DNA from 3 places in the Endozoicomonas sp. PH6C genome. Region 1 is predicted to be linked to each of the others. Evidence: predicted binding sites of a transcription regulator. Region 1 holds the regulator's gene; each other region holds the start of a gene.

Region 1 (5,771 bases):
GCCACGACAGAAAGAACCAGCCCTTTCGTTCAATGCAAAAAATACTGACTACGGTGATAACCAGAAGCTTGATGCCTATTAACGATATTTTCAAAGAGTCAGATGCACGGCTGAATGGCTGTTTTTTTAAAAACAAGCAATACCCACTCAAAGCAATTCAATTCATATGCATGTCTTGATGACTCATAACCGTTTATGTATTGCACAAAATTATTCCTACCATCACATAAAGCGTTATTAAATCTATTTAAATAGTCCATAAAAGCACATTAAATGCTTCCATCAATTTAAAGCTTCCTGTATAAATAGTTACCTCCGTCATTGATAACCATTAATACCCGGTCGAATTAGTCTGAATTGGGAGTTCCTGAATGAACGTTTTTGAAGAAATTCATCACCGCCTGAGCAGTAAAACTCGTATCCGCTCTTTGTTTAAAGATGTTCATGTCGAAGATCTTGAGCGTATCATCTCCAGAATGCAGGACGTAATGCAGGAGAAAGTTGAAGCCCGCAATAAGATTGACGAAGAGCGTCAAGCCAAACTCGAAAACATTGAAGCCGTTAAGCAGATCATGGCCGAACGCGGCATTTCAATGGAAGACTTGGACCATCTGGAAATAGCGACTCAAAAACGTCGTCGTAATGTCCAAAGGTTTACTTTTGAGTACCAGACAGAAGCCGGCGACACTGTCCAATGGGATGGTTCTACCACAGGGCGCTTGCCGCGTGACTTCCAAAGCTACCTGGACCGCACCGGCAAAAAACGTCTGGAATGCGTCGTTGGCGAAGAGTAAGTCTACCTTCGTCAGTATTTCGGGTTCATGCCCGGTCTGCAACTTCTTGAATAAAGACACCAATGGATCAAAGTATCATTCTTTGAAAAACCTCCCCCTCTGACTCGAAGTAATCAGTTGGGGATCCCATTACAGAGTGCTCAGGTGGGACCACTCTCATCAACACTCTGACCAACAGCCCGCAGTGCACCCCACAGCAGGTGTTCAAGAGACAGTTACAAACTAGTAAAGAAAATACAAATACGCAAGCCCGGTCTTTGCAGGATGGTTAAAATCCACCACCCTGCCAGCTCCCGGGGATTAGCGTTTCAGAGTAAAGATAGTCAGGATCAGTCTGTACAACAGACTGTTCGCGAATGATGAAACCATGAAAAGATTATTCATTTTTTGATGGTAGTCCTAAAAGCAGAAAAGGTGCCACCGGCCCTTTTCTGCTTTCATGAGTGTTCCAACTCAAGGCATTTTTCCGGAAAGTAGCAAATAAAGCGGCTGCCTTTTCCAGGGTGACTGCTGATCGTGAGTTTGCCTCCGTGTCTCAGCATGACGTGCTTGACGATAGCCAGGCCAAGCCCCGTTCCCCCGGTATTCTGGCTACGACTTTTATCAATCCGGTAAAAGCGCTCAGTCAACCTCGGAATATGCATTGGATCAATACCGACACCATTGTCTTCTACCATCATATGTCCGCCTTCCCCGTCCTGCCACCAGCGCACAAGTATTTTCCCACCCTGGGGTGTATAGCGCACGGCATTAAAGACCAGATTCGAGAAGGCACTGCGCAACTCATTACTGCTGCCTGCCAAAAAGACATCTTCAGGACAATCCAGAGAAATCTGATGCTGGCTTTCACCACTGAGTGCACATCCGTCTTCAACGATACTGCTGAGCAGGGTTTTAACATGAACCCCATTCTCGTCTGCCTGAGCTTCAGCCGACTCCAGTTTGGACAGCAACAGCAGGTCTGCCACCAGATTCTGCATTCTCAGCGACTGCTCCTGCATCCTGTTCAGTGCTTTTTCCCAAACAGGGGGCAGACCTGAATCCGGGCCCAGACTGTCCAGCATGGTTTCGATGTATCCAGACACAACCGTCAGTGGTGTTCTCAGTTCATGGGAGACATTGGCAACAAAGTCTTTTCTCATGACTTCCAGCTGATTCAAGCGCGTGACATCTCTAACGGTCATGAGACGATTGCCTTTGCCATAAACCGTTATATTAAATTGCAGTTGATGATCCGGGTTGATTGGCGAGGGGATCTCAAGAGCTTTTTGATAACCACCCTGCTCAAAGTAGTCGGCAAACCTTGGATCACGTAGCAGATTGGTAATCAACTGCCCCTGATCGTCAGGCGTCTTAAGCCCTATCAAAGTTCCAGCGGCGGGATTCCACCATTCCAGGTTGCCCTGATTATCTATCATTACAACACCGTCGTTCAGCGCAGCAGTTGATTCCTGAACACGTTCAATCACTCCGGCCAGCTTTTGCCGGGAACGACTGTGCTGTTTTTGCAATCGATAGATACCATCAAAAATTTGCCCCCAGAACCCTTTACTCTCAGGAGGCTCTTTGCTCCTGGCCTTGGGGTCATTCAGCCAGTCCAGCAGCTTGAAAAGCTGACGGAAGCTCCAGACAAAATAACCTCCCATGACCACACAGAGTCCTAAAAAAGGCTCTCCAAACAACCAGCCCAGGGAAAACCCGACAATCACGTAGGCGATCATGCGGCTCAGCAAATGGGTTTTTGAAATTGTTGTCATATTACTCCCGGCCAGATAACTGCTGAGCACTGAGCATAAAAGGTTTACACCCTCGTTGAGAAACGATATCCAGTACCACGAACCGTTTGCACAAAGGCTTCGTAGTTATCACCTAAGGCCTTACGCAAGCGTCGAATGTGTACATCAACGGTTCGCTCTTCCACATAAACGTTGCCACCCCAGACCTGATCCAGTAACTGCCCACGGGTATAGGCACGCTCCTGGTGCGTCAGGAAAAACTGCAGCAAACGGTACTCGGTAGGTCCTATTTCAGCAGGTGAGCCATCAATAGAGACTCTGTGGCTGACAGGGTCCAGCTCCAATCCCTTGATGACAATGGGAGACTGGTTATCAAATCCGCCTGTACGACGGAGAACCGCTTTTAAACGAGCAGCCAGCTCGCGGGGAGAAAAAGGCTTGGTGATGTAGTCATCGGCACCGGTTTCAAGTCCCTGGATTTTGTGGTCTTCTTCACCTTTGGCCGTCAACATAACAATGGGTATTTCAGAGGTCAGCTCATTGCGCTTCAGACGACGGGCCAGTTCAATTCCAGAGACATCTGGTAACATCCAGTCCAACAAGATCAGATCGGGTTTGTTATCCACAATCAGAGAGTGCGCTTCTCTGGCATCTGCTGCCTCAAGACAGTCATACCCTGCCATTTCCAGAGCAACGGTCACCATTTCGCGAATCGGTGCTTCGTCATCTACGATCAGAATGGTCTTTCCTGGCATTAATCTCTACCTGTTATCTGTCGATTCGATTTCGGCGGTGACGTTCTGGCATCTATCAGCTGAAGCTCATTGGGGCTATACCAGGATGGTAGTGTCTCAGGACAGCACCTTTCCTATCGCTCAGGCTGTTTCTCACTACTTTGATCAACCGCACTATACACCGGACATTACACCTTTGAAATGTTACAGGCAGATGACACACTAAAGGCTGATATTGCAGCTTAAAAATAAAAAGATCCCTCAGGGTTTACAGGGTAAGGCTTTTCGCCATTTATCCCTACAGCCACCATAAGTAGCAATACTTACCAGGCTCTAAGCCGGATTGAAGATCAAAGATAACTCAACACGAAACCTGCAAATACAATGGCTCCGGCCCAGTGGTTACTGAGAAACGCCTTGAAGCAGGCTTCACGCTCACGACGACGGGTTAACCATTGCTGGTAAACGAAAAGGGCTGCGACAGCCAACAATGAGAGATAATAGAGAGCACCTAACTCCAGTTGATGGCCTGCCATGGCCAGTGTCATCAGGGTAAGTACCTGCAGGCAACCAACAATCAGGTTATCCATCTCGCCAAATAGAATGGCTGTGGACTTGATACCTACTTTCAGATCATCGTCACGATCCACCATGGCGTATTGAGTATCGTAAGCTACTGTCCAGAAGAGATTGGCCAGAAACATCAGCCAGACGATGTTTCCCAACGAGCCACTCTGAGCCGCAAAAGCCATGGGTATCGACCAGCCAAAAGCAGCCCCCAAAACCACCTGAGGCAGATGAGTGTGTCTTTTGGCAAAAGGGTAAGCCGAGGCCAGCAATAATCCGGCAAAAGAGAGCTGGACGGTAAGAGTATTGGTAAAGAGTACAAGAATGAAAGACAAAAGCACCATACCGGAGAAATAGATCAGCGCTTCTTTTTCCTGAATTTTACCCGTTACCAGCGGTCGATGCTGTGTTCTCCTAACATGGCCGTCCACTTTCCTGTCAGCAAAGTCATTAATAACGCAGCCTGCACTGCGCATCAAAACCACGCCGACCGAAAAAATCACCAGATTCTTCAGACTCGGTACACCTTCTGCCGCCACCCAGAGTGCCCACATAGTAGGCCAGAACAACAGATAAATACCAATAGGCCGGTCCAGCCGGGCCAGCCGTAAGAAATCTTTTAAACGGGGAAATCGTTGCAGAACTACTTCAGTGCCTGCCAATACCGCCATTGGTTTTCTGAATTGCATCATAATATTTAGCTGCTTATCTGCATCTTTATTATCATCGCTGAGATTCTTATTGCTCATCGCCCTGAATCATGACCCGCATCGCCAGTTTATCAGGTCAGGCCAGGTTCTCAATCAGGCCATGACCAGACCGACTGCGGAAATCTCTATATTTCACGAGGTAAGTGCTTCGACAAACAATCATTCTTGTAGAGCTTCAGGGTTCAGGATGCTTCGACATGACTCTGGAGTGCTTCTCTGTCTGTTCAGACAGGTCCGGCAAAAAGATTTCACAAACAGATATAGACTTTTCGTGCAAATAAAATAACGACCGCCTTCCCCAGGCTGTTTCATCAGAGTATTTTTCAACCAGATGAGGATTAAACTGACGAGCCGGCAGTTCCGCTACCTCAAATGGTCCCCGACGCATACCGGGATGATTAAATAAAAACTCCCCCAGGGGCTTAGTGCCCAGTTGCAGCAGCTCTCTGTTCGTGCCAATAAGACTGCTGTGAGGCAATACACTTCGTGCAAACACTCTGGGTCGGCCACCACAGATCAGCAGAACCTCCCTGATAGAAGCCATTTTGCTGCAATGTCTGTTTTCGAATGATCCTGCCAACTCACCAGACGTGGACGTAGCCTTTGACTGTTCATAGTTATTGAGAAACTTTAGCTCCGAACAGGTCGGCATAAAGGTCCCGTGACGAATAACCTGAACCCTGAAGTCGCCGTCAAACTCATGTTTCAAACGCTGAGTCAGGGAACCTCTGTCCAGCAGCCAGTCTCTCCAGGGCTCTGGAATCTGCTGTTTCAAATAATGTCTCGGCTTCCAGGATAAGCCTGAAAAATCAATAAAAGGCACCATCACTCCTGCTGCACAAATCCAATTTTCCAGAACTGCCCCGGGAGGAAACAAGGCAGCTCACCTTGACACTCCCCGCCTTGTCAGGCGAGGCTTCTGACTTCATAAGCTACAGCCAGCCTATAACGACCGGACTTACGCAGAAGCCTCCATCAGCAGCAACCGGGTGCCCCTCGGTTATTTATTGGTCTTTTGTTTGATTTGCCGCTGCCTTAACGGGTCACTCAGGTATGGGTTCATCTGGTTCTTCAAGGGCGGTTGGGCAGTTGGCTCTGCCTTAATTTTTTGTTAACAGTGCTTGGTTTTCATCATCGTGAGTTTCTGCATAGAGACAGACCGACAGTGAATTTAGCCAACTATGCACAAACACGCAAGCATAAGGCTCTTCACCTGCGCGGCCCGACCTA
Region 2 (5,771 bases), 690 kb from region 1:
ACGGCGTTATGGTAAGCGACATTGATGGTTATCTTAGGGAGCTTGGGAACCATACTATGAGTTTTAATTGTTCCTTCGATTCCTGCAATGGCTTTTGCAGACTCGGACAATACGACGGTGGTGGATCAACTGAAGAGTCGCTGAAATCCGAAGTAAGTTCGGCGAACCAAACTCATCACGGGATGACAGAATCACAAACCTTTCAGCCACAAGCTGGTGGACATTCGTTTTTTGACGCCCTATTAGCCGGGTTATTCCCAATTTCGCAATCTTCGCCAATAAATAATCATTCAACGGAGCCTGCGGGCACCCTGGAATGTTCCAGCGACACCTATGGAGCAGGGTGGGATGTTGATTCCGATATGGATGTCGATCCCTATGAAGAGTAGTACGACATTGGTCGTCACAAAACTCTAAGACCTGAGCAGACAGACTGAACTTGCCAGAAGGCTGAGGTTCAAAGCTTTCGGTTACAACGACTTTTCCTCATGGGTACAATCTGTGTACACTCGTAGAGAATCGTTACCCACTGATAACCAGATTGAAGCAGAGAGGTCTCGCTGAAAAAGCAGCCTGGAATCAATTCCCTGACGACTTACTCTTATAATGATCAACTAATGGTTTAAGTGCCCGCGCTTGCTGAGCAATGGCCGGATCAGTGCATTTTCCTGCACTACTCAGCCTTAAATAGACATCATTATCATCTTCAGGCCAGCTGGTCCTTAATCCTTTCTGCATTAGTGACACCAGGTCCTGCACGGAGCAAAAATTAACGGCAGGCTCAAGTGCCCGCGCCTGCTCAGCAATGGCCGGATCATCGCTTCCTTGTGCACTTCTCAACCTTGTATAGATATAACTGTCCTCAAGTGGCCAGATCTCTCGCCCCACCTGCACTTGTGACACCAGGTTCTGCACGGAGTAAAAATTAACGGCTGGCTCAAGTGCCCGTGCCTGCTCAGCAATGGCCGGATCATTGCTATCTCTTGCAATACTTAACATGGTATGGAAATACCTGTCATAAACAGGCCAGGTATCTCTCCCTGCCTGCATTTCTGACACCTGATACCGTAGAGCGTACAAATTGGCTAATGGATACAAGGCCCGTGCCTGCTCAGCAATGGCTGGATCAGGGCTATCTTCTATCAGTCTTTTCAACGCCCCCGCATGGATGTAATCTTCTTTAGTCCAGCTCCTTCTCCCTGCCTGTACTTGTGACAACAGACGCTGTGCAGAGTAAAAATTCACAAATGGATAAAGTGCCTTTGCTGGCGCGGCAGTGGGTATACTATCGGGATTTAATACCCTCCATGCCTCAATACTGGTTGCATCAGTACCAAATAACGCCACATGCAGGATTCTGAAGATACCACCGTCATCGTCTGGCCAGGTTCTTGTCCCTGCCTGCACCTGTGACACCAGATGCTGCACGGAGTACAAATAAGCTGCCGGCTTAAGTGCCCGTGCCTGCTCAACAATGGCCGGATCTTTGCTATCTTGTGCCATCTTCAACCTCAGAGCGATATCACGCTCATCGTCAGGCCAGGTCCTTCTCCCTGCTTCTATTTGTGAGATCAGATTTTGCAGGGAGTACAAACAAACTGAAGGCCAAAGTGACCGCACCTGCTCAGCAATTTCCGGATCATCGATACTCTTTGCCATTCTCAACTCTAAAAAGATATGCCCATCATTGTCAGGCCAGGTCGCACTCCCTGACTGCATTTGGGACACCATATGTTGCACTGAGTAAAAATTAACTAATGGCCAAAGTGCCTGTATCTGCTCAGCGATGGCCGGATCATTGCTGGCTCCCGCACGGATCAGCCTTTCATAGATATACCTGTCATTTTCAGGCCAGGTCCCTCTTTCTAAAAGCATTTCCGTCACAATATGAGCCACCTCTTGCATTTCTTTCTGGATCAGAAAGTCACCCAGAGCACTCTGATCCTGCCGACAATATGGACATAAATGGTTGCCTTTCAGGTTAATTTCTTTTGCTAGCCACCGTTTCAGGCAGTCCATATGGAACAAATGCAAACACGACGTTTTCACCAGGTCGTCAGATTCTTCAAAGTTATTCCGGCATACTTTGCAAGTTTCTCCAACATATTCAACCCCCTGCGCTTCTTCAAAGTCATCCAAATCAGATTGAGGCAGCATAAATACGGGATATAACATAACTGTTTCTGGCTGGTGCATCTGCCTGTGACCAGACAAACCTTTCCCCGATAGTTGAGCAAGCAGTTCCGAGATATCTAACGGCACCTGACTGAATAACGACCTGTTGAACGCCCTCTTCTGTGTAATCCCTGCCAAAGCCGCAGATAAATCTTTGTCACTGACGAATTGTCCGGATTGACCGGGAGTGCTGCGATATCCATCATAAAACCATTGTTTCAACCACTGCCCGATCTTGAACAGAGCTGACAGGTAGTCAAACTGCCAGTCAGGCCTATTAAACAATCCCTTGCCAGGAATACCCGGCATAAATGGTGGAGGTGGTGGGTCGGGTGGAAATCTGCCTCCTGATAATCGCAAGGCGGATTCAGGTGTTGATGTGGGCCATTCCGGCAGTGTAAAACCTGTGCTATTTTTCTCTCTTTTCTCACTAACATTCTCCGAAGACATTAGCCACTGCCACAGAGATGACAGGAGGGAAACTTTAACGTCATCAGTTGACCTTGCTTGTGAGGGCGCATCAAACCATTGCTTTGCCTTTCCTTCTTGCGTTGCGGGAATACCAATAAGAAGTCCTTGAGAGTTGTCAGCAGCAAATCCACTGGCTGCCAGAGAGATCAAGAATGTAAATATGAAAGAAAACGGTTTTAAGTTGCACACAAATTTTCGCTTTTCTTCAGCTGGAGCCTCAGTGTAGCTGATACTGAATAGAGTGCGGTTTGGCTGCGGTATTTTTCAGACAGCGTGTCCGGTCACGGCTATCTATCGCTCAATACCAGGTATACTGTTCCAAGATACTCAGAGTGGCGGCTTGAGTACTCAACTCCCATTTTTTTCAATTCTGTCATATTTCTGTAACACAGACCTTTTAAGGTACGCTCAATAATCTCTGCGACCAGTGCCATGTACCAACCAATAATAGAAGACAGCCCTGGTGTCGATTACAACACCCCGGCTCATAAACGTCATCAGTCACTTCGCTTTCTCAAAGATCACCTGACCCGGTGGGGTGTAGCCGTCGGTGGCCTCGGTGTTATTGCCGCCATTCTGCTGATCTTCATCTATCTTCTGTACGAAGTTGGGCCTTTATTCAAAAGTGCAGAAATTGAACAAAGCAGTACCTGGACACAGACGATCACAGGGGAGCAGCGCCCTCTCTATCAGAGTATGGAAGAACAGGCTGAACTGGCTTTTTCCATCACTGCCGACGGTGCCCTGACTTTTTCATCCACCCGAACCGGAGGGCAGAAATATCGCTATTCCCTGCCCCTTCCTGCCGGGACCTCAGTCACCACAATTAACAATGATCCATCCGATAGCAACCTCCTGGCTGCGGGTCTGAGTAATGGTCAGGTCATCATTTTCAAGCACGGCTATCAAATTACCTGGCCTGATGACAAGAGGCTGATCACGCCAAGGGTCACCTACCCATATGGTGAGGAAGCGATTGATCTGATAACGGATAATGAGGCTGTTTCACACCTGAGTATCAGTGATAGTGAAGATCAGCTGCTACTCACCGGTTATGGTGACAAGCGCCTCTATATGACCGCTTTTAGCAAGGAAGAAAACTTCCTGACGGAAGAAGTCACGCTTGAAGAAATGAGTGTCACTCTGCCCGAAGTGGATGGACCTGTTCACGATGTACTGATTGCTCCGGATCAGCACTGGCTTTTTGTTCAATCCGGTGCTGATGGCCTGACACTGATCGATATCAGCAACATCAATCAGCCTCACGTCGTGTCAGAGACTGACCTGACTAACGACTCGGCCAGAGTAACAACCATGACATTCCTGTTGGGTGGAGTTTCTCTGCTGATAGGCGATGACACCGGCATGGTCAGCCAGTGGTTCATGGTCAGAGATGAACAAAACCAGTGGCACCTGCAAAGAATTCGCGAGTTCGAGCTGGCCGGTGAACCTATTATGCAGATAGTGCCTGAGCATCGCCGCAAGGGCTTTCTGGCAGCCGATGACAAGGGTAATGTTGGCATCTTCTACACCACAGCCAACAGAACCCTGCTGACTGAGAAGCTGACCGACGGTCCTGTTGAGCAACTGGTTATTGCCCCCCGTAGCAACTATATGCTGGTGAGTAGCAATGGCTCTACCGAATTCTGGCGTGTTGAAAATGAACATCCGGAAGTATCCTTGTCGGCTCTCTGGGGTAGAGTCTGGTATGAGGGTTATGAGAAACCTGAATATATCTGGCAGTCGTCTGCATCGAATAATGACTTTGAGCCAAAGCTGAGCCTGACCCCTCTGGCCTTCGGCACTCTCAAGGCCGCCTTTTACGCCATGTTACTGGCTACACCTCTGGCAATAGCCGGAGCCATCTATACGGCTTACTTCATGGCGCCAGCCATGCGTCGTAAAGTAAAGCCTGTCATTGAGTTGATGGAAGCACTGCCTACGGTCATTCTGGGTTTTCTGGCCGGTCTCTGGCTGGCCCCCCTGATCGAAAACAGTCTGGCAGGAATATTTGCACTCTTGTTGATTGTTCCAATCGGCATATTGCTCTTTGCTTTTGCCTGGGACTCCATGCCCGGTAAAATCCGCCACGCCATCCCGGACGGTTGGCAAGCAGCCCTGCTCATCCCTGTGGTACTGATCAGTGGTGCTATTGCCATGAACCTGAACGGTACCATTGAAGCAACCTTCTTTGATGGTGACCTGAGAACCTGGCTGACCTCTGATCTGGGCATTCCTTACGATCAGCGCAATGCTCTGGTAGTGGGACTGGCAATGGGCTTTGCAGTGATCCCCACCATTTTTTCTATCGCAGAGGATGCCATTTTCAGTGTTCCCAAACATCTGAGTTATGGCTCCCTGGCACTGGGTGCGACGCCTTGGCAGACCTTGATGCGGGTGGTATTGCTGACCGCCAGCCCGGGCATATTCTCTGCCGTGATGATTGGTATGGGCCGCGCCGTGGGTGAAACGATGATCGTACTGATGGCTACCGGCAACACGCCCATCATGGACGCCAATATCTTCGAAGGCATGAGAACCCTGGCTGCCAACATTGCTGTTGAAATGCCTGAATCCGAAGTCGGCAGCAGCCACTATCGAATTCTATTCCTTGCTGCACTGGTGCTTTTCCTGTTCACCTTTGTCGTTAATACCGCTGCCGAGATGGTTCGTCATCGACTGCGCAAGAAGTACAGTTCGCTTTAAGGAAGGAGCCGGAACATGAGTAATAAAATAACCAAGTGGTACCAGACTGGCTCCCCCTGGGTTTGGCTTAATGCCGGAGCGGTGGCCATCAGTGTGATTCTTGTTGTCGGCCTTCTGGGTTTGATAGCGATCCGGGGTCTGGGTCACTTCTGGCCAGCACAAATTCTGGTGGCAGACTATGCCCCTCCCGGCCAGGAAGCCCGCTTGATTGCTGGAGAAATAGCAGACACTGAAACTGTTTCTGCAACCCGCCTTGAGGCGGCAGGTCTGCCGGTACCAAAGGGAATGGAAACACTGACCCGTGATCTGCTGAAAGTCGGTAACAGAGATGTTTCAGGCTCAGACTTTGCCTGGGTCATTGATCTTTGGCTTGAGAATCGCCGTTACCCTGAAAATATCATTGCTCTGGAACGCAGGGA
Region 3 (5,771 bases), 440 kb from region 1:
GGCTGCTGCGCTGTTTTAATCGCCGGGCAGCCAGTCGTCATCTGTGATCTGTTCAAAGGTCCATGGGCATTGGCCGGGAAAGCTTTTTTTGCTCAGCTTCTGGCTTTCACTGCGAGCGTAATTGTTCATCTGCTTAACTGCTTGCCGACAAGCATCGGAATATGCACCCGCCAATAACTCCACGATCATGGGCTGTAAATGAGGGTGTTTTGAAATTTGCTTTTCAATCGCTGCTCTGGAATTGTAGATACTTGGCATCCACGTCTGGACAACCTTATCCTCTACCCACAAATCTTTCAGAATCCGTTTCTGATAATCGTATTTGAGAAGATGTAAAACCAATACCGATAAATGAGACTCAAGAGTATCTCTGGTACTGCCCATTTCGTACTCCATCGCCTCCAACAGATTGTCAATGTCGAGTTTGTGAAATTGTCGCTGAGCCAGCAGCTCCCGCTGCTGGCTCAGCCATGAGGTGTAGTCGGTTTTGTATAAATCAGTCATCGTCAGCCTCCGGCAGCCAGCCATCTTCCATGATTTCGTCATAGGTCCATGGGCACTCAGACGGGAAAGCGTCGGGTCTGCACTGCATCTCGTTGGCAGCAAGCTTTCGGGCGTACTGATAGGCTTTTGGCAAAATCTCGTCCAGTTTACTATTGAGAGCGGGATTTTCTTCAAGCTCATGCTCAATGGCAATACGTTGTTTACTGATACTGGTTGACCAGCTTCGGAACCATTGATCCATCTCATGCAAATCATTTTTTTTACGCTGCATCAGCCATTTAAGCGAGTGCATGAGTAATTGAGACAAACGGCTCTGTACTGAACGATAACGGGCTCTACCCATGTCCTCAACTTCCTCGACCAGGTTGTCCATATCAAGTTCATCGAAACGGCCTTGCCTGATAAGCTCGGCTTGTCGATAGGACCATGTGTAGAAATCAGTGTCATACAAGTTTTCCATAAATCACCTCCATTGCCCTACCACTGTAGGCAAATAACATAGGGGAATCAAAATGAATTGCTAAAGCACAGATGCTTTTGCCGGGGGCTTTGCCCGTGTTTTGGGCTGGTCAATTTGGTCATTGATGCCAGGGAGAACCGTCATGATCGCAAAGAAATGATGGGTTTGCTGAAAGATTTATCGAATGAGCGTAAAACCCCGTACTTTAATAGGGTGTCGCAAAACTCTGTCGCAAAACTCTGGTTCCCACGCACCAGCACGGGAACGAGTTTTTAGAGTTGTGCGACACTCTCTTTACGTCAAGGAGGATGTCAAAGGATGTTTTCGATATTCTTTTCTGCAATGCCGGGAGCCAGGGTCATGCCCTTGCCGCCGATGGCCGTGAGAAAGTGAATTTTGTTGTCTATGTCGTCCTGGTAGTAGTGATCGGTTTTACTCTGGCAATAATAACCTGCCCAATATTCCGCGATATCCCAGCAAGGAAGCTCAACAATGTTTCTGGCTTCTGTCAGCATCCGTTCATTGATGGATTGATTCATTGTGAAGGAGAGTTTCTCTGCCTCGCGGGCATCGGCGTACTCGTGTGAGTCGCCAATGATGATGGACCCGTCAAGCTCCTTTTTGAACAGAATATGTATCCCGTACTTATCCAGCTCTGAGTCTTTTTCTCCGGCACTCCAGGAAGGCAAGTTGCGAAAGCTCTCATAGCGTCTGATAGTCCTGCCCGAAAGCAAATTGCCATTGAGACTGACGCTCTTCAGTGGTTTGGTACGCATCATTTGGAGCTTGACCAGCTCAATATCACTGTTGAGAAAGCGTGATGGAAACAGGGTTTTGAAATCATGCCCGTTACAGACTATCGCTTTTGAAGCCCGGTATTGCTCACCAGCTGAATCCATACTGATGACTTCATCCTGCCCGGTTTCCATGCTGATGATTTGGGTGTTGGGTCGGTATTCAACGGTGTATTCCTGCTGAATAAACTCAATGATGCGGTAAATCAGTTGCAGGGGGTTAACACTGAATTCCTCCGGGAAGTACAAGGCACCTTTTGCATAACTTTTCTTGACGGCAGGATTGGCACGTATAACCTCGTCAATACTTAGCAGTGATGAAGGGTAGCCCGTTTGCTGATTTCGTTGGTGTAGCTCTTGCAACATGGCCAACTCCTGGTCATCGGAGGCTATATACCAGCTGCCATTTCTTCGGGCTGAAATATCAAACTGATCTTGCAGGGTCTGATAAATGCTCAGAGAGTCCAGGGCGGTCGGCAGCAGGTCTGCTGTCATGCCGGATGGAACAACCATGCCAAAGTTTCTGACGGTGGCCTGTACCGGTTGACTGTCTTTTTCAACCAGCAGTACCTTATACCCCCGCTTCGCAGCAGCGAAGGCGTGAAAAGTGCCAAGAATACCTGCACCGACAACCATTAAATCGTATTTCAAAGGTGTCTCCCTGTGTTCAAATGTGCTTAAGGATATCGGCCAGGTTGTCGAGCACCAGCGTTGGAGCGGCTGTTGCCAGTTGCTCCCGGGTCTGGGCGCCTGTAGTCACGCCAACCGTGATACCGCAGTGGGCGTTTTTTCCTTCCTCGATGTCAATGGCTGAATCTCCGGCTTTAAGTACCTGTGAACTGTCGTTAATGCCGGTTTTCTCCATGGCCAGCTCAATCATGTCCGGTGCTGGTCTGCCGTTTATTACATCATCCGCAGTGATCAGGGTGTCGAATTCGACCCCGGGCAGCCAGTTCATCTTTTTCAACAGGCCTGTTGCTACCTGGTGGCTATAGCCGGTGTTGAGTGCGACTTTGATGCCTTTTGCCCGCAGCTCTTTCAAAAGTTCGGGGACGCCGTCAAAAGAGGTGACTGCAAGCTCTTCATAGGCCTGTGTCAGTTGTTTTTTAAAGGACTGGAAGATTTGTTCCGAGTCCGAGTGGTCAAAGCCTTTGGACGACAGGGTATCTTTTATGGCCTGATGCTTCTCTTTGCCTGCGCCATGCTCAAGGACTTCGTCCAGAGTGAAATCGTAGCCTGCGTCAACAAGACTCTTCTGAACGGTTTTGTAAACGACGTTGTCTTCATTGACCGTAGTACCAGCCATATCAAAAACCGCGAGTTGAATTTTGTTCATTGTGACCTCTTCTCATTTTTCAGATTCGGAAATTAAAGGGTTTGGACGTTCAGTAAGAAAATGGCTCATACCATTGGCACCGGCAGGTATTAATGACTCTCAAGTCATGGGGCTCACAGTGGTGTCAGCGGCTATAACCACCGCATCCTGCCGCCAATACTCAAAGTCACAGTCAATCAAGACATTCGATTGATCGTAGTTTGTTCGCTCAACCAGCAAACCGGAACTGCCCGTGGTGACCTTGAGGTGTAAAGAAGCCTCGGCATTCAGGCCTACCGGGTACAACCTGAAACTGACCCGGGCATACTGACGGTTATAATGCTCCTGATAGATATCGGAGAGTGATCGAGACAGATCATGCTTGAGCAGATCCGGGAAGTAGGCAGGGTTCATGTAATTTTCAACGTAGAGGACATTTCGCCCATCCACTGAACGAAGGCGTTGCAGCCGATACACCGGGGTCAGAGCTGGAATCTGAAGTAGCTTTTGAACCCCGGGCGGTGCTGGTACCTGTTCAGCATGGATCATTCGGGTACCGGGTACTCTGCCCTGGCGGGTAACGATGGTATGAAAGTTAGCATTCACCGTCGGGTCATAGGTCACTCTTTGCGGAGAAACAAACCAGCCTCTGCGATCTTCGCGATAGACCAGTCCGTCGGCTTCCAGTGATGACAATGACTCTCTGAGAGTAATGCGGGTGGTACCGAATTTTTCACTCAGCAATCGCTCCGAGGGTAGCTTGCTTCCCGGTTTTAATGCCCCGCTTTCTATCTGCTCGTTCAGGGCCGTGCGAATGATTTGATACTGATTTTTTCCCTGTCCCATAAATACTATTCTCTAAGGGTCAATGGATTTTCAACTGGTATAGACCATACTAAACGGCTTTTATGACAATTAAATGATCGCTTTTATGACAATTAACTATTTGCTTGACTGACGTTGGGGGAGCTCTTTTAGCTGTTGTTTCCAGACTGGTATGAATGTGAAATTTTTATGAAGAGTGGTCGCTGGGTATTTACAGAAAAAAGTGTCTCCATCATGATTTTGTACCAATTGGTATATACCAGACGATTGAAATTTCTGTTTCTACAGGTGTCTCATTAAAGTCATGTCTACAAAAGAAGTGCCCACTGTGAAAGAAAAGAGCCTGGAAAATCCTTATCTTCTGTTGACTCCGGGACCCCTCTCAACCTCTGCCAGTGTCCGCGAAGCGATGCTGCGTGACTGGTGTACCTGGGACGATGATTACAACCTTGGCGTGGTTGAGGAGATCCGCAGTCAGCTGATTAAACTGGCCTCGGATACTGATGACTACACCGCCGTTCTCATGCAGGGTAGTGGTACTGCTTCGGTAGAAGCAACCATCGGGTCGGTTATCTCTGATGAAGGGAAATTACTGGTCATTAACAATGGGGCTTACGGTGCCCGTATTGCCCAGATTGCCGAGTATCTGAATATTCCCCACAGTGTTCTGAATTGTGGTGAGATTAATCCGCCGACGCCGGGGGAAATTGATCAGGTACTCTCTGAAGATAAAGCCATCACTCATGTCGCCATTGTTCATTGTGAAACCACAACAGGCATGCTGAACCCTGTTGAAGCAGTCGCACAGGTGGTGAAGAAACACGACTGTATTCTGATTGTTGATGCCATGAGCAGCTTCGGCGGTGTGCCGATTGACCTTGCCGGGCTGGGTATTGATTTTCTGATCAGCTCTGCCAACAAGTGTATTCAGGGCGTACCCGGTTTTGGCTTTGTTATAGCTCGTCGTACTCTTTTGTCCCAATGCAAAGGCCTGGCCCGCTCTCTGTCTCTGGACCTCTATGATCAGTGGCAATGCATGGAAAAGAATCACGGTAAGTGGCGTTTTACTTCCCCCACCCACACCGTAAGGGCTTTCCATCAAGCCCTGGCAGAGTTGATTGAAGAGGGGGGCATTGCTGCCCGTCACAAGCGCTACGCCAGCAATCAGCGTTTGCTCGTCCAGGGTATGACTGAGCTGGGCTTCCGGTGCCTGTTAGACACTGAACTGCACTCTCCGTTTATAACTTCATTTTACTCCCCCGAGCACCCCGATTATGAATTCCTCCGCTTTTATGAGCAGCTGAAAGTGAAAGGTTTCGTCATTTATCCCGGTAAAGTCTCTGATGCTGACTGTTTCAGAATTGGCAATATCGGGGAAGTGTATCCGGAAGACATCAGCCGATTGATTAAAGCCGTTTCCGAAAGCATGTACTGGCAGGAACAGTAATACTGTCAGGGTGTGAACCTGAAAGTAAGCGCTGACTGATAGATGATCTGCCTGAGCCGCTGAGCTGATAGCCAGAGATTGAAAAAACAGCTTCATAACAAAGAGAGGTTATCGGTTAACCTGGTTCACGATCCAGCTTTCTGTAATGCACCGCTTCAGCAAGATGCTTCTGTTGAATGTCTTTGTCCTCATCAATATCCGCCAGAGTTCGGGCCACTCTCAGTATTCGGTGTACGGCTCTGGCTGAGTAACCCAGTTTGTCACACAGCCGGGTCATAAAATCCTGTTCTTGCTTATTCAGTGAACAGTATTCATCCATCTCGCTGGCAGACAATCGGGCGTTGGGTTTCCCCTGCCTGTGCTGCTGGATAGACCTTGCCTGAATCACCTGTTGACGTATTTTTTCAGTTGACAGGTTTTCATCTT

The links. Region 1 encodes PhoB, which activates phosphate uptake and scavenging genes when phosphate is short. Its sites were predicted from a motif close to TGTCATANNNNTGTCANA; they were not measured.
Region 2: ACOMG9_RS23470 (ABC transporter permease subunit) is a predicted target of PhoB. The motif match lies at 3,018-3,035, and genes of this name have one in related genera.
Region 3: phnW (2-aminoethylphosphonate--pyruvate transaminase) is a predicted target of PhoB. The motif match lies at 3,981-3,998, and genes of this name have one in related genera.

What each region holds. Positions count from the first base shown of each region.
Region 1 is NZ_CP185342.1:140,259-146,029, reverse strand. Features, by position in the region: gene ACOMG9_RS00545 (H-NS family histone-like protein) at 372-794, shown strand; gene phoR (phosphate regulon sensor histidine kinase PhoR) at 1,232-2,551, opposite strand; gene phoB (phosphate regulon transcriptional regulator PhoB) at 2,596-3,285, opposite strand; gene ubiA (4-hydroxybenzoate octaprenyltransferase) at 3,615-4,502, opposite strand; gene ACOMG9_RS00525 (chorismate--pyruvate lyase family protein) at 4,717-5,367, opposite strand.
Region 2 is NZ_CP185342.1:6,618,783-6,624,553, forward strand. Features, by position in the region: gene ACOMG9_RS23460 (hypothetical protein) at 1-389, shown strand, start outside; gene ACOMG9_RS23465 (RING finger protein) at 580-2,625, opposite strand; gene ACOMG9_RS23470 (ABC transporter permease subunit) at 3,079-5,352, shown strand; gene pstA (phosphate ABC transporter permease PstA) at 5,368-5,771, shown strand, end outside.
Region 3 is NZ_CP185342.1:582,715-588,485, forward strand. Features, by position in the region: gene ACOMG9_RS02355 (DUF29 domain-containing protein) at 16-504, opposite strand; gene ACOMG9_RS02360 (DUF29 domain-containing protein) at 497-964, opposite strand; gene ACOMG9_RS02365 (TIGR03364 family FAD-dependent oxidoreductase) at 1,276-2,409, opposite strand; gene ACOMG9_RS02370 (phosphonatase-like hydrolase) at 2,426-3,094, opposite strand; gene phnR (phosphonate utilization transcriptional regulator PhnR) at 3,194-3,919, opposite strand; gene phnW (2-aminoethylphosphonate--pyruvate transaminase) at 4,203-5,345, shown strand; gene ACOMG9_RS02385 (YifB family Mg chelatase-like AAA ATPase) at 5,461-5,771, opposite strand, start outside.